One region of the Pseudomonas sp. BS3782 TE3695 genome, then DNA from elsewhere that is predicted to be linked to it. Evidence: predicted binding sites of a transcription regulator. Region 1 holds the regulator's gene; each other region holds the start of a gene.
What was found. The regulator FliA, encoded in region 1, starts transcription of late flagellar genes. The targets are predictions, from matches to a motif close to CTAAAGTTTNNNNNNNNNNNGCCGNTAA.

Region 1 (3,992 bases):
GCCGAACTGAGCCTGCGTAGCGATGGCGAGAGCGACAACAGCACCAATCGCCAATTGTTCGCCGGCCTGCCGCTGACCGCCGCCGAGCCGCTGATCGAACCGACTTACGCTGAACCTCGTCGTGCTGCACCCGCCCCCGCGCCAGCCTCCGGCGCAGTTGACCCGCGAGCCTTCGATTCGATGCGTTTCGAGCTCAACAGCTTGCGTGAATTGATGGAAGTGCAACTCGGCTCGCTGGCCTGGAATCAGCTGCAAGGCAGCCGTCCGGCCCAGGCTAACCTCTGGCGTCGCCTGCAACGCATCGGTCTGTCCGGGCCGTTGTCGCGCGATCTGCTGGCACTGATTACCGATATTGATGAACCCCGTCAGGCCTGGCGCATGTTGCTCGCGCACTTGGCGCGGATGATCGCCACTCCGGAAGTCGAGCCGTTGGAAGAGGGTGGTGTGATTGCGATGGTTGGCCCGGCAGGCATGGGCAAGACCACCACGCTGGCCAAGCTCGCAGCGCGTTATGTGCTCAAGTACGGCGCGCAAAACATCGCGCTGGTGAGCATGGACAGCTATCGCATCGGCGCTCAGGAACAGCTCAAGACCCTGGGCCGCATCCTCAACGTGTCGGTCACCCACGTCGACCCGGGCCAATCGCTGGTGCAGGCGCTGGAGCCTTTGCTGCGCAAACGCGTGGTGCTGATCGATACCGCCGGCCTGCAAGCCAGCGACCCGGCACTGCGCATGCAGCTCGAAAGCCTGGCTGGACGGGGCATCAAATCAAAAAATTATCTGGTCTTGGCAACCACCAGCCAGAAACAGGTTCTAACCGCCGCTTATCACAGTTACAAACGTTGCGGCCTTGCCGGCTGCATCCTGACTAAACTGGATGAAACGGCAAGCTTGGGCGAGGTGTTGAGCCTGGCCATCAGTCATGAACTGCCGGTGGCTTACCTCACCGATGGCCCGCGGATCCCGGATGATTTGCATCTGCCGCGTCGTCATCAGTTGGTCAGCCGCGCCGTTAGCGTGCAAATGCAGGAAGAACCCAGCGAAGAAGCCATGGCTGACATGTTCGCTGATATTTACCACAGCCCGACCAAGCAGGTTGGCTGAGGTACTAATGAACAGTTTTTGTACCTACATCGATGGTCTGCCATGCATTGTTCAGTTGGTGAACGCGCAGCCAGTAATGTGGCCTCCGTCTAAGTAAGACAAGGTAAAGAAATAACATGGGCAGCATGCATCCCGTACAGGTGATCGCGGTGACCGGCGGCAAAGGTGGCGTCGGGAAGACTAACGTGTCAGTGAACTTGTCCCTGGCTCTAGCTGAGCTCGGCCGGCGCGTCATGCTGCTGGATGCCGATCTGGGACTGGCGAACGTCGACGTCCTGCTGGGACTGACACCCAAACGCACCTTGGCCGACGTGATCGAAGGCCGCTGTGAGCTGCGCGACGTACTGTTGCAAGGGCCCGGCGGCATCCGCATCGTCCCGGCGGCGTCCGGCACCCAGAGCATGGTTCATTTGAGCCCGGCCCAGCATGCCGGCCTGATCCAGGCTTTCAGCGACATTGGCGACAACCTCGACGTATTGGTGATCGACACCGCTGCGGGTATTGGTGACTCGGTAGTCAGTTTCGTTCGCGCAGCCCAGGAAGTGCTGCTGGTGGTGTGCGATGAACCGACCTCGATTACCGACGCCTACGCGCTGATCAAATTGTTGAATCGCGACTACGGCATGAACCGCTTCCGCGTCCTGGCCAACATGGCGCAGAGCCCGCAGGAAGGGCGCAATCTGTTCGCCAAGTTGACCAAGGTCACGGATCGTTTCCTCGACGTCGCCTTGCAATACGTCGGTGCCGTGCCTTACGACGAAAGCGTGCGCAAGGCCGTGCAGAAGCAGCGTGCTGTCTACGAAGCCTTCCCGCGTTCCAAGTGCGCCCTGGCGTTCAAGGCCATTGCACAAAAGGTCGATACCTGGCCACTGCCGGCCAACCCGCGTGGGCACCTGGAGTTTTTCGTCGAGCGCCTCGTGCAACAGACCGCAGGACCCGTCCTATGACAGCCAGTGGCTACAACCTCTACAAGAAGTCGGCACGTGACGCGCAGTACGAGCTGATCGAGCGTTACGCGCCACTGGTCAAACGCATTGCCTACCACTTGCTGGCGCGTCTGCCGGCCAGTGTCCAGGTCGAAGACCTGATCCAGGCCGGGATGATCGGCCTGCTTGAAGTATCAACCAAATACGACGCCAGCAAAGGCGCGAGCTTCGAGACGTACGCGGGCATTCGAATCCGCGGCGCGATGCTCGATGAAGTGCGCAAGGGGGACTGGGCACCACGTTCGGTTCACCGCAATACCCGCATGGTCAGCGACGCAATTCGCTCGATTGAAGCTAAAACCGGCCGTGACGCTAAAGATCACGAAGTTGCGGCCGAACTCCAATTGAGTCTCGACGATTATTACGGGATTTTGAACGACACCCTCGGTAGCCGGTTATTCAGTTTCGACGATCTGTTGCAGGACGGCGAACACGAAGGGCTGCACGAGGATGGCGCCAGTGCTCATCTCGAGCCGTCGCGCGATCTGGAAGATGAACGCTTCCAGGCGGCGCTGGCGGACGCGATTGCCAATTTGCCGGAGCGTGAGCGACTGGTGTTGGCGCTGTACTACGACGAAGAGTTGAATCTCAAGGAAATCGGTGAGGTCCTGGGGGTCAGCGAATCGCGGGTCAGCCAGTTACACAGCCAGTGCGCGGCCCGTTTGCGGGGGCGTTTGGGGGAGTGGCGAGCGCGCTGACAGGCAGTGTGGGGACACTGCGAACGAGGTGGGTACGGCATTTTGCTGCATCGGCCACGGCCCGTTGTAATCCATGCAACTGTTGAGTGTTACGCCGAATTGATTGAACGGCGCGTTCAGGTGCTGCGCGCGTTTTAAGACTGCTTGGAGGTCGAATTGGACAAGAATATGAAAATCCTCATCGTTGATGACTTCTCAACGATGCGGCGGATCATAAAAAACCTGTTGCGTGACCTTGGGTTCACCAACACGGTCGAGGCGGATGACGGTATTACCGCGATTCCGGTCCTCAACAGCGGGAGCATCGACTTTCTGGTGACGGACTGGAACATGCCCGGCATGACCGGTATCGATCTGCTGCGCCACGTGCGTGCCGATGAAAAACTCAAACACCTGCCGGTGTTGATGGTCACGGCCGAAGCCAAGCGCGAGCAAATCATCGAAGCCGCTCAGGCGGGCGTGAACGGCTATGTGGTCAAGCCATTCACGGCTCAAGCGTTGAAAGACAAGATTGAAAAGATCTTCGAACGCATCGGTTGATGTGCAAAGCCAGTCCGTCACGGGGGAGCTATGGGGCATAACGAATCTTCACAGGGCGATTTTGAATCGACCCTGAAAAAACACGCGGTCGAACTGGTCGAGAGCCTTGAAAAAGGCAGGTTCGGCGACGCTGTGCAACTGATCCATGAGCTCAACCAGACCCGTGACCGCGGCCTGTATCAGGAAGTGGGCAAGCTCACTCGCGAGCTGCATAGCGCGATCGTCAATTTCCAGATTGACCCGCACATGCCGCAAGCCGAGGAAGTGTCTCAGATCACGGATGCCACCGAGCGCCTGGGTTATGTGGTCAAGCTGACCGAGGCCGCGGCCAACCGCACCATGGACCTGGTGGAAAACGCCACGCCGCTGATCAACAGCCTGAGCGACGAAGCTCAGGCGCTGAGCACGGATTGGGGGCGGTTCATGCGTCGCGAAGTCGGGGCCGAAGAGTTCCGCGAGCTGGCCCGGCGGGTCGACGGTTTCCTGACCCGCAGCAGTGAAGACAACCGCGTCGTATCGAGCAACCTCAACGACATTCTGCTGGCCCAGGATTACCAGGACCTCACCGGTCAGGTGATCAAGCGCGTGACCCAGTTGGTCACCGAAGTTGAAAGCAACCTGCTCAAGCTCGTGCTCATGGCCAGTCAGGTCGACCGCTTTGCGG
Region 2 (3,992 bases), 5.1 Mb from region 1:
TGACGCAAGCTCAGCGTTCCAGATCGACAATCGCTGATCGCCTTTGCCGATCTCGATCATTTTCGTGACGCCACGAAAATGATTAGCGACATCCACTCCAGCGGTTTCGCCATTGCAGTTGTGGCCGGGATTGATGGTTCATAACGACTTCCTGATAAGAAGCCAGAAGATGTAAACCTTATTCAGGACGAGACAGCAGAGACAAAAAAGCCGACATCTCTGTCGGCTTTTTGTGGTCACTGCTTGGCTGGCTCACCCGGTTTCGGCACCGGATCATCAAACAGATTCAACCGCTCGCGAAGCTCATGAGCCGGCAGCGGTTCCTTATCCGCCGGCAAGGCATTCGGGTCGGCTGGCGGCGTGGGCACTTCGCCCGGGCCGCCCTGCTCTTGCGTCGGCACTGGCGCAGGCTCGGCACCTTGTGAACCTTCGATGGCACGCTGGGCTTTTTTGGTCAGCACAACGATATCGATGCGGCGGTTGACCGGGTTGAACGGGTTTTCCCGGTCGAATAGCGCCGACGAGGCGTAGCCCACGACTCGCGCTACTTGAGCGTCCGGATAGCTGCCGGCGATCAATGCACGGCGAGCCGCGTTCGCACGGTTGGCCGAGAGTTCCCAGTTGCCGAAGTCACCGGTGCCCGAGTACGGCTTGGCATCGGTGTGGCCGCTGATGCTGATCTTGTTCGGCACCGCTTTGATGGTGTCGGCCATGGCCAGCAGAATGTCTTCGAAATACGGCTTCAGACGCGCACTGCCGGAGTCGAACATCGGGCGGTTTTCGGCGTCCACGATCTGGATACGCAAACCGTCCTGGGTGATCTCGAAGAGGATCTGATCCTTGAACTTCTGCAGTTGCGGGTTTTCTTCGACCTTGTTCTGCAACTCTTGCAGCAGCAACTCCAGGCGCTCTTTCTCAACCTGCTCGGCCATGCCTTCGACCTGTTCGGAATCGATAGTCACCTTGTCCGGCTGAGGCTGGGATTTCACCTCGGGATTGAGCGTGTTCTCCGGTGCCAGGGTCGGCGAGCCGCCCAGATCGATGATGTACGGTGTGCCGCTTTCGCTGAAACCGACCGGGTCCTTGAAGTAACCGGCAATGGCGATTTTCTGTTCCGGCGTTGCCGTGGACAACAGCCACAACACCAGGAAGAACGCCATCATTGCCGTCGCGAAGTCCGCGAAGGCGATTTTCCAGGAGCCCCCGTGATGCCCGCCCGCGTACTTTTTGACGCGCTTGATGATGATCGGCTGGTTATTTTCCATGACTTAGCGACCGCGAACCGCTTGTTCCAGCTCAGCGAAGCTAGGACGGTGCGCCGGGTACAGAACCTTGCGACCGAATTCCACTGCCAGCGATGGCGGCATGCCGGAAGCCGAAGCCACCAGCGAGGCCTTGATGGCTTCGTAGACGTTCAGTTCTTCCTTGGCATCGTGGCCCAGCGCATGGGCCAGCGGGCCAAAGAAACCATAGGCCGCGAGAATACCGAAGAAGGTACCTACCAGCGCCGCACCTACGTGCAAGCCAATCATTTTCTGGTCGCTTTCACCCAGCGAAGCCATGGTCACCACGATACCCAATACCGCCGCAACGATACCGAAACCCGGCATGGCATCGGCGATGCCGTTGACTGCGTGAGAGGGGTGGTCCAGGTCTTCCTTGAGGCTGGTCAGTTCCATGTCGAACAAGCCTTCAAGCTCATGGGGAGCCATGTTGCCGGAAGACATGATGCGCAGGTAATCGCAGATGTACGCCGTCATGCGGTCATCTTTCAAGACTGACGGGTATTTGGCGAAGATCGGGCTCGCGGCGGCATCTTCGATGTCGCCTTCGATTGCCATCATGCCTTCGCGACGGCTCTTGTTGAGGATCTCGTAAATCAGCCCCAACACTTCCAGGTAGAAGGTGTGGTTGAAACGCGAACTGAACATGCCCAAGGATTTCTTGAGCACATGCATCGTCATATGACCGGGGTTGGCTTGCAGGAATGCACCAAGGGCCGCGCCACCGATAATCATCACCTCGAAAGGCTGTATGAGGGCGGCAATCTTGCCGTGGGAAAGCACGTATCCGCCGAGCACGCTCGCGAATACGACGATGATGCCGATAATTTTAGCCATAGGTAGGAGAGCACTTACTGAGTCGGGTTCAAGGTCATATTCGGAAGTTAAAAAATCTCTTCTTCTCCTTATCGGCAAAACTGCGCCAGACTATAGCCAGTTAAGGCGAAAAGCCAATTTGGCCCACGCAGGGATAGGTAAAGCAGCGTCCAGACATGGCTAACGAAACGAACGTTCCAACGCCAAAACCGACCACGCTCGAAGGCTGGGTCAAGCTGCTCGATGGTGTGCGCCTGCCGGTTCCGCAAGCCAGTCACGACCGCGTCTGCAAAGCCATCCGCGATAGCCGCAGCTCGCTGCGCGACATTGCCGAAATGATGCAGGACAGCCCGGCCCTGGCCTTGAGTGTGATTCGCGAAGCCAATCGCCACACTCATGGCAGCATGGCCACGCCTGCTGAAAATCTTGAAGTGGCAATCAATCGGCTCGGTTTGAAACGCACCGAAGAATTGCTCGAGCGCTTGCCCGCCGAACCCCAATCGCAGATCCCTGTTGCCCTGCGCCAGCTTCAGTTGATCAGCCAGCACGCCACTCAACAGGCCAATGGTTTTTTTGCCAGTCGCCTGGCGCGGTTGTGGCAGGACATCCACTGGGGCAGCCTGCTGTTTCTTTCGCCACTGTGGCCCATGGCGTTGACCCATCCGCAATTGCTTGAAGAGTGGGAACTGCGGGTCATTCATAAAGGCGAGTCGGCGCGCAACGTCGAGAAGCAATTGTTCGGCGTGCGTCTGCTGGAAATCTGTCTGGCGCTGGTGGATGTCTGGCGTTTGCCGATCTGGGTTCAGCAGGGTTATCGGCTGCTGCTCAATGAACAACGCGAACTGGTGAAAGTCCTGCGCATTGCACGGGACGATGATCACCCGCTACGCCAACAGAATCGTCTCGATGACGACCCTACATTGCGGCGCTGGCTTAATCAGCCCGCCAACACCGTGCTGTTGGCCAATGGTCTGGCGTTGTCGGCACAACAGGCCTGGGACAGTCCTCACTGTGAACGCTGGCAGTACCTGACCAGCCTTTATCTGCAAATGCCGATGGATGAAGTGCAGCAACAGTTGCACCAACAGGCCGCCAACAGCGCCCGGCAACATGCCATGCCGGACCTCTGGCACCCGGCCGAATCGCTGATCTGGCCGCAGGGCATGAACCGCGTTCACGCTGGTTTGCTACCGGCTCCGGCACCCACCGCCGAAGACTTGGCGAAGTGGCGTAAACAATGTGCCGAGTTGCTGCTGGAGCCGAGCCGGTTTACCAATGCCATGCACTTGACCACATCGGCCCGAGAAGCCCTGGTGGCGTGTGGCATGCGGCGAGTGATGATCCTGATGGCCGATCGCACACACGCCAATTTGCGTGTGCACCAGATTGCCGGGCTACCCAAAGAAATGGCCGGCCTGAATCTGGCGGTCAGCCAGAGTGCTGTGCTGCAGCGGCTGCTCGCACAACAGGCTCAGGTGCGCCTGACGCCGGCCAACAATGCCCAATTCTCGGCCCTGTTGCCGGCCAGCCTGCGTTCGCTATTCAGCGGTGAACACCTGCTACTGCGTTCTCTGGTCAACAATGGTCGGGTGATCATGATCGTGGTGGCGGATCAGGGCGGCGGGCCGTTCTCGGAAATCAGCATGCAGGCGTTCGGCAAAACCGCGCAATGCATTGAAAAAGCCCTGCACAGTTTTAGCCATCGCTAGGGCTTGATGCCAGTCAGTTAGTGAAGGCCAAAACCTGTGGCGAGGGGGCTTGCCCCCGCTGGACTGCGAAGCAGTCACAAAACCTGCAACCTCGTTCTGCCAGACACACCGCAGGCAGCGGATTTGCGACTGCTTCGCAGCCGAACGGGGGCAAGCCCCCTCGCCACAGGTTCTGCCCTTGCCG
Region 3 (3,992 bases), 2.4 Mb from region 1:
TGGAGGCGGCGGATCATGATTTGAAGCCGTTGAAGGCTTCGGGGTTTAGTCACGAGCAGCACTTGGACGCGACAGCGAAGAAGGTCGCCGGATTTCTGTGAGAAGCAAGATCAAAAGATCGCAGCCTTCGGCAGCTCCTACAGGATGTACACCATTCAAATGTAGGAGCTGGCGAGAAGCAAGATCAAAAGATCGCAGCCTTCGGCAGCTCCTACAGGATGTACACCATTTAAATGTAGGAGCTGGCGCAGCCTGCGATCTTTTGACTTTGTTGTTAGCGGTTAAACCGCTCCACCAACGAATACTGGGTATTCGCGGTCTTGGTCAGTTCTTCACTCAACAGCGCCGAGTGCTGTGCCTGTTCCGAGGTCTGGTCAGCCAGCTGCGAGATATTGCTGATGTTACGGCTGATTTCTTCGGCCACTGCACTCTGTTCTTCGGTGGCGGCAGCGATTTGCGTGGTCATGTCGGTGATGTTGGCCACCGCTTCGCTGATGCCCACCAGCGCCTGATCCGCTTCCAGTACCCGCGCCACACCTTCTTCGGCCTGACGATGCCCGGCTTCCATGGTTTGCACCGCAGTGCTGGCGGTTTGCTGCAGCTTGGCGATCAGGGCGTGGATCTGCCCGGTGGATTCACTGGTGCGTTGCGCCAGTTGACGCACTTCGTCGGCCACCACCGCAAAACCACGGCCCATCTCGCCGGCACGCGCGGCTTCAATCGCGGCGTTCAAGGCCAGCAGGTTGGTCTGGTCGGCGATGCCTTTGATCACATCGACCACGCCGCCGATTTCGTCGCTGTCCTTGGCCAGTTGCGTGACCGTCAGGCCGGTTTCACCGACCACCACCGACAAGCGCTGAATGGCTTCACGGGTTTCCCCGGCGATGTCGCGACCACGACCGGTCAGGCGATTGGCTTCCTGAGTGGCGTCGGCGGTGCGCTGCACGTGGCTGGCGACTTCCTGAGTGGTGGCCGCCATCTGATTCACAGCGGTGGCCACTTGCTCGGTTTCCACGCGTTGACGTTCCAGGCCGGTGGAGCTGTTGTGCGCCAGGGTGTCGGACTGTTTCGCTTGCTCGGTCAGGTGTTCGGCGGTGTCCTGCAGGCGGGTCAGGCAGGTTTTCAGGCGTGCTTCCTGGCTGAGGATCGACATCTCCAAACGTGCCTGGGCGCCACGGCTGTCGGTATACATCTGCGCGATCAGCGGGTCGGACGTGGTCTGCTCGGCCAGGCGCAGCAAACGCTTGATACCGCGCTGTTGCCAGCTCAAGCCCATCAAGCCCAACGGCACCGAAAGGCCGGCGGCGAGGGCGAAGCCCCATTGGGACGTCAGGGTAGCGCCGATCATGAAGCTCAACTGGCTGACCAGAATGAACGGGAGCCAGTCTTGAAGCACCGGCAGCCATTTATCGGTTTGAGGAACGGCTGACTTGCCCTGGTTGATGCGTTGATAGAGCGCTTCGGCGCGGCGGATCTGCTCGGCGGTGGGTTTGACCCGCACCGATTCGTAACCGATCACCTGATTGCCCTCGAATACCGGTGTGACATAGGCGTTAACCCAGTAGTGGTCACCGGTCTTGCAGCGATTCTTGACAATGCCCATCCATGGCAAGCCTTGCTTCAGTGTGCCCCACATATGCGCGAACACCGCAGCCGGGACGTCAGGGTGACGGACCAGGTTATGCGGCGCACGGATCAGTTCCTCACGAGAAAACCCGCTGATGTCGACGAAAGCGTCGTTGCAGTAGGTGATCACGCCCTTGGCATCGGTAGTGGAAATCAATCGTTGCTGAGCCGGGAAGGTCCGTTCGCGTTGGGTAATGGGCTGGTTGTTACGCATGGCTTTTTCAATCCGCAAGGCTTTCAGGTGTTATCGGCTGCGTCGCGGATTTATTGAATGTTTTTTCAGGCCCCTGCGCGTGTCTCATATTCCCGGTCTTCTTGAAAGGTTTGACCTGCTCCGGGGGACGCTTTTCAGGTTCCCCTTAATGGACTCGGCGCGTATGATTCGCCGCTATTTTGTGTAGGACGTTATCTACGGTCAGGGTTTTGTAGGCTGCATAACACTCAAAGTGTCGCCGGGTTTCCAGCATTAATGGGATTTGATTGTTGTCCAGCTTCTGAAAAGGGCTGGGGATGAAAAGGGTTAGTAGCAATGCGTAAGAAAGTTGCAATCATAGGGACGTCGTTCCGTTTTCCAGGCTCCACTTCTGCAACTTTTTGGCCGCACCTGCTGGACAGGAAGAGTTTTATCACCGAAGTGGATTTTTCTCGATGGTCCAGGGACGAGTTCCTGCATCCGGACAAGGCTAATCCTGCAACGTCCTATACCTTTGCCTCCGGCTCCCTGGGCGATATTTCCACGTTCGATGCCGGCTTCTTCAATATTTCTCCTCGTGAAGCGGCGGTCATGGATCCTCAGCAGCGGCTGTTGCTGGAGCTTGGCTGGGAAGTGTTCGAGAACGCCGGGGTCAAACCGTCGAGCCTGCGTGGCAGCAATTGCGGTGTTTACCTTGGAATTGCCAGTGTCGACTACGGTTATCGCCTGACGCATGATTTGTCGACGGTTGATGCGGCAACCGCTACCGGCAATACCTTCAGTATCGCGGCCAACCGCTTATCTTTTTTTTATGACCTGCAAGGTCCGAGCATGGCCATCGACACGGCGTGCTCTTCTTCCCTGATTGCCTTTCACCAGGCTTGCCAGGCCATTCAGAACGGCGATATCGACCAGGCGATTACTGGTGGTGTCAGTCTGCATCTTCATCCTTTTGGCTTCCTGATCTTTTCCAAGGCCTCAATGTTATCGCGCACGGGGCAATGCCATGTATTCGATGAGTCTGCTGATGGTTATGTCCGCTCTGAAGGCGCGGGACTGTTCTACCTGAAGGATTACGACAAGGCGATCGAGGACGGTAACCAGATTCTCGCAGTCGTTGCCGGCAGTGCGGCCAATACCGATGGGCGCAAGTCCAGTCTGACCATCCCCAGTGCGGATGCGCAGATTGCCCTAATGAAGCAGGCCTACAGCAGTGCTGGCATCAGTGCGACAGACATTGATTACCTTGAAGCTCATGGTACGGGCACGCCAGTCGGCGATCCTATCGAGAGTCGGGCTATCGGTGAGGCTTTGGGGCAGCAGCGCCCGGCGGATAAGCCACTGCTGATCGGTTCGATCAAAAGCAATATCGGGCATCTTGAGGCTGCCTCGGGTGTCGCCGGCTTGATGAAGGCGTTGTACTGCGTGATCGAACGCAAGGTGCCGGCCACCATCGGCATCAAGAAGCTCAACCCGAACATTCCTTTCGCTGACCTCAACCTGAGTGTGGTCACCGAAACCCAGGCGCTCAAGCCCAGTGGAAAACTGGTGGTCGGGATCAACTCTTTCGGTTTCGGCGGGGCCAACGCCCACGTCATCCTGGAAAGTCCGCCACAGACGCTACAAGCCCCGAGCCAGACGGGGCGAGCAGTGCCGCTGATGGTCTCTGCCAAGGATAGTGCAGCCTTGGCGGCCCAGTCCGAACAGATCGCGCAATACGTTTGCAGGGCGGACGCGGCAAACCTCTACGACGTGGCCTACCAGTCGATGTTGCGCCGCGAATTGCATCCGCAAAGGGTTGTGGTGTTTGGCGCAGAGGCACAGCGCAGCGCTCAGGCGCTACTGGATTTCGCCAAGGAGCCGGGTGTTCCTGCGTTGTCGACAGTGCTGGAAAGCGGCCGTGCCCTGGATCAGGCCAAAGGGCCGGTGTTCGTCTTTTCCGGTAATGGATCGCAGTGGCAGGGCATGGGCAAGTCATTGCTGGCCGACCCGGTTTTCCATCAGGCGCTGGTCGAGCTGGACGCTATTTTTCAACCGCTATCGGGTTATTCGTTGATCGCCGAACTGGCGAGTGAGTTGGGCGATGAGCGTTATCAGTTGACCGAATTTGCGCAACCGGCGCTGTTTGCATTGCAAGTGGGTGTCACCCGCATGCTGGCCGAAAAAGGTGTTG
Region 4 (3,992 bases), 3.2 Mb from region 1:
CTTCTACCCACTGGACTTCACCTTCGTTTGCCCGTCCGAGCTGATCGCTCTGGACAACCGCATGGCTGACTTCGCAGAGCGCAACGTGGAAGTGGTCGCGGTGTCGATCGACTCGCACTTCACTCACAATGCATGGCGTAACACCCCGGTGAACAATGGCGGTATCGGTCAGGTTCGTTACACCATGGCTGCCGACATCAAGCAGGAAATCATGAAGGCTTACGACGTTCAGTCCGCTGACGGCGTTGCATTCCGTGGCGCCTTCCTGATCGACGACAAAGGCGTTGTCCGCTCGCAGATCATCAACGACCTGCCGCTGGGCCGTAATATGGAAGAGCTGATCCGTCTGGTCGACGCTCTGCAATTCCACGAAGCGCATGGCGAAGTTTGCCCTGCCAACTGGAAAAAAGGCGACAAGGGCATGAACGCTTCGCCAGAAGGCGTTGCTGCCTACCTGACCGAGCACGCTGCTGCGCTGTAAGGCACGTTCGAGGCATAAAAAAACCGGCTGATGAGGCCGGTTTTTTTATGGGCGGGATAAACCCATGCTGTTCACTTTGAAAGAGCAAGCTCCCTCGGCATCAGATGAGTGATGGATCAGTCGTTGTAGTCTTCCCAGCCGCCCATTTGTTTCCAGCGATTGACGATGCCGCAGAACAGCTCGGCAGTCTTCTCGGTGTCGTAGCGAGCCGAATGAGCCTCGCGACCGTCGAAGTCGATATCGGCTGCCTGACAGGCCTTGGCCAATACGGTTTGACCGTAGGCGAGACCGGCGAGGGTCGCGGTATCGAAGCTGGAAAATGGATGAAACGGGTTACGTTTCATGTCCAGGCGTGCGACAGCGGCGTTGAGGAAGCCCAGATCGAAGCTGCTGTTGTGCCCGACCAGAATTGCCCGTTTGCAGCCGTTGGCTTTCAGGGCCTTGCGGATGCCGCGGAAAATGTCAGTCAGGGCCGCTTCTTCACTCACGGCCATGCGCAACGGGTGATCGAGTTTGATCCCGGTGAATTCCAGAGCGGCCGCTTCGATGTTCGCGCCTTCAAATGGCTCGACGCGGAAGAAGTAGGTGTGATCGGGATACACAAAGCCTTTTTCGTCCATGGCAATGGTGGTCGCCGCAATTTCCAGCAAGGCATCGGTGGCCGAATTGAAGCCGCCGGTTTCTACGTCGACGACAACCGGCAGGTAACCGCGGAATCTGGCAGCCATTGGATGACGAGGACCACCTCCGTTGCCTTGACCGTCCTGTTCATCGTCGAAATGGTCTTCACTCACGCGTGTTCCTCCAGCAGGCGCCAGCGCAGTTTTTCACCGGCGCGCAGCGGGATTACAGTCAGCTCACCAAATGGCAGGCTGGTTGGGGCGGTCCACTCATCGCGGACCAGGGTGATGCGATCGGTGTTCACCGGCAGGCCGTAGAAGCGCGGGCCATTAAGGCTGGCGAAGGCTTCGAGTTTATCCAGCGCGTTGCGCTGTTCAAAGGCTTCGGCATACATCTCGATCGCGGCATAAGCGGTGTAGCAACCAGCACAGCCGCAAGCCGCTTCTTTGGCGTGCTGGGCATGGGGCGCCGAGTCGGTGCCCAGGAAGAACTTGTCGCTGCCACTGGTGGCGGCGTCGAGCAGGGCTTCCTGGTGGGTATTGCGTTTGAGGATCGGCAGGCAATAGAAGTGCGGCCGAATCCCGCCCACCAGCATGTGGTTGCGGTTGTACAGCAGGTGATGGGCGGTGATGGTTGCGCCGACGTTGGCCGAAGCCTCGTTGACGAACTGCACGGCATCAGCGGTGGTGATGTGTTCGAACACCACTTTGAGGGTCGGGAAACGCTCGACCACTCGACGCAAGTGCTCATCGATGAAGATCTTTTCGCGATCGAAAACGTCGACATCGCCACGGGTGACTTCACCGTGAACCAACAAGGGCATCCCGACGTCGGCCATGGCCTCGAGTGCAGGGAAAATCTTGTCGATGCTGGTGACGCCCGAGTCCGAGTTGGTGGTCGCGCCGGCCGGGTACAACTTGGCGGCGTGAACGAAACCGCTGGCCTTGGCCTCACGAATTTCTTCGGGCTGGGTGCGGTCGGTCAGGTACAGAACCATCAGCGGTTCGAAACGGCTGCCGGCCGGACGCGCGGCGAGAATCCGCTGGCGATAGCCATTGGCTTCAGCAGCGTTGCGTACCGGCGGTACCAGGTTGGGCATGATGATGGCGCGACCAAAGGTGCGCGCGACATCCGCGACGGTATTGGTCAACACAGCACCATCGCGAAGATGAATATGCCAGTCGTCGGGACGCAGCAGGGTCAGGCGGTCGGACATGAGGGGATTCCAGGCGGGTCAAACTCAGGGGAATGCTACCGGAAAAGACTCTTGCAGGCACTCGCTATCAAGTTTTGCGGCAAGCTTCCGATATCCAACAGGTATGCCGTAAAGATGTGTTTCGGTCTTTTTGTTGCACAAGCCAGTGGAGCCCTCCCGTGCGCCAGCGTTATTTAGCCTTGCTCAGTGTGTTTGCCAGCCTTCCTGCGATGGCGCTCACTTTCCAGACCCGTCTGGAGAGCATCGAGTGGACGGTCGAAGGTGACAAGTTCGAATGCCGCCTGACTCAGCCCATCACCGATTTCGGCTCGGGAGAGTTCGTGCGTCGCGCCGGCGAACAGGCGACATTTCGCTTGAAGGCCTACAACTCGATGATCGGTGGCGGTTCCGCGACCTTGCTGGCGGCCGCTGCGCCATGGCAGCCGGGGCGTGGCGACATCAACCTGGGCTCGGTGCGAATGGGCAGTGGCAACGTGCTGTTCAACAGCTCGCAACTTCAGGCCGGGCGCCTGATCAGCGGGTTGCTGGACGGTCGCAGCCCGGTGGTTCGACACTCCTCGGGCGAGGGGCGGGTATCCGAAGTTCGTCTGCTGCCAGTCAAATTCAGCAAGGCCTACAGTGACTATCAGGGGTGCGTGGCCAAGTTGCTACCGCAGAATTTCGAGCAGGTGAAGCAGTCCCAAATCGGCTTTCCGGGGGAGGGTATCGATCTCGACGCCCAAGCCAAGGCCCATTTACAGGTCATGCTGGAATTCATGAAAGCCGATCCGACGGTCAACCATATTGAGCTCGACGGCCATTCCGACAACAGCGGCAACCGCCTGACCAACCGCGAATTGTCGCGACGCAGGGCGCTGGCCGTGATGGACTTCTTCAAGGCCAATGGTATCCAGGAATCGCAGATCACCCTGCGTTTTCACGGTGAGCGCTATCCTCTGGCGCCGAACAATAACGCCGCCAATCGGGCGAAAAACCGCCGGGTTGCCGTACGCCTTGAACGGGTAGCGCCGATCGAGCAACCGGCGCCTCCAGCGACTGCTTCCGCGGGCAGCGCGAAGACCTCCTGAACCCGCTGAAATCGTCGCTCGCTCGACATAATCTGTCGCTTCGTCGTCATAAGCTGTCGCGCCTCTGTAAATTATTCTGCATGGGCGGTAGACTTGACGGCTTTCCGTAGAACCCCGTGGAGTGATGGCATGGCGGACGTAAACAAGGTCGTTCTGGCGTATTCCGGCGGCCTGGACACTTCGGTGATCCTCAAGTGGCTGCAGGATACTTATAATTGTGAAGTAGTGACCTTCACCGCTGACCTGGGTCAGGGCGAAGAGGTCGAACCGGCCCGCGCCAAGGCACAGGCCATGGGCGTAAAAGAAATCTACATCGACGATCTGCGCGAAGAATTCGTGCGAGATTTCGTGTTCCCGATGTTCCGCGCCAATACCGTTTACGAAGGCGAGTACCTGCTGGGTACTTCCATCGCTCGTCCGTTGATCGCCAAGCGCTTGATCGAAATCGCCAACGAAACCGGCGCTGACGCCATTTCCCACGGCGCGACCGGCAAGGGCAACGACCAGGTTCGTTTCGAACTGGGCGCCTACGCTTTGAAGCCAGGTGTGAAAGTGATCGCTCCGTGGCGCGAATGGGACCTGCTCTCCCGTGAAAAGCTGATGGATT

Region 2: motA (flagellar motor stator protein MotA) is a predicted target of FliA. The motif match lies at 2,189-2,216, and genes of this name have one in related genera.
Region 3: ABH909_RS13225 (methyl-accepting chemotaxis protein) is a predicted target of FliA. The motif match lies at 1,871-1,898, and genes of this name have one in related genera.
Region 4: ABH909_RS09610 (flagellar protein MotY) is a predicted target of FliA. The motif match lies at 2,385-2,412, and genes of this name have one in related genera.

The regions. Positions count from the first base shown of each region.
Region 1 is NZ_JBNDKB010000001.1:5,309,798-5,313,789, reverse strand. It holds gene flhF (flagellar biosynthesis protein FlhF) at 1-1,104, shown strand, start outside; gene fleN (flagellar synthesis regulator FleN) at 1,221-2,051, shown strand; gene fliA (RNA polymerase sigma factor FliA) at 2,048-2,788, shown strand; gene ABH909_RS23935 (chemotaxis response regulator CheY) at 2,957-3,328, shown strand; gene ABH909_RS23930 (protein phosphatase CheZ) at 3,359-3,992, shown strand, end outside.
Region 2 is NZ_JBNDKB010000001.1:199,435-203,426, forward strand. It holds gene ABH909_RS00925 (hypothetical protein) at 1-60, opposite strand, end outside; gene motB (flagellar motor protein MotB) at 237-1,265, opposite strand; gene motA (flagellar motor stator protein MotA) at 1,269-2,120, opposite strand; gene ABH909_RS00940 (HDOD domain-containing protein) at 2,276-3,808, shown strand.
Region 3 is NZ_JBNDKB010000001.1:2,871,650-2,875,641, forward strand. It holds gene ABH909_RS13220 (alpha/beta family hydrolase) at 1-101, shown strand, start outside; gene ABH909_RS13225 (methyl-accepting chemotaxis protein) at 275-1,840, opposite strand; gene ABH909_RS13230 (SDR family NAD(P)-dependent oxidoreductase) at 2,156-3,992, shown strand, end outside.
Region 4 is NZ_JBNDKB010000001.1:2,116,504-2,120,495, forward strand. It holds gene ABH909_RS09595 (peroxiredoxin) at 1-481, shown strand, start outside; gene rnt (ribonuclease T) at 598-1,275, opposite strand; gene pyrC (dihydroorotase) at 1,272-2,318, opposite strand; gene ABH909_RS09610 (flagellar protein MotY) at 2,477-3,385, shown strand; gene ABH909_RS09615 (argininosuccinate synthase) at 3,515-3,992, shown strand, end outside.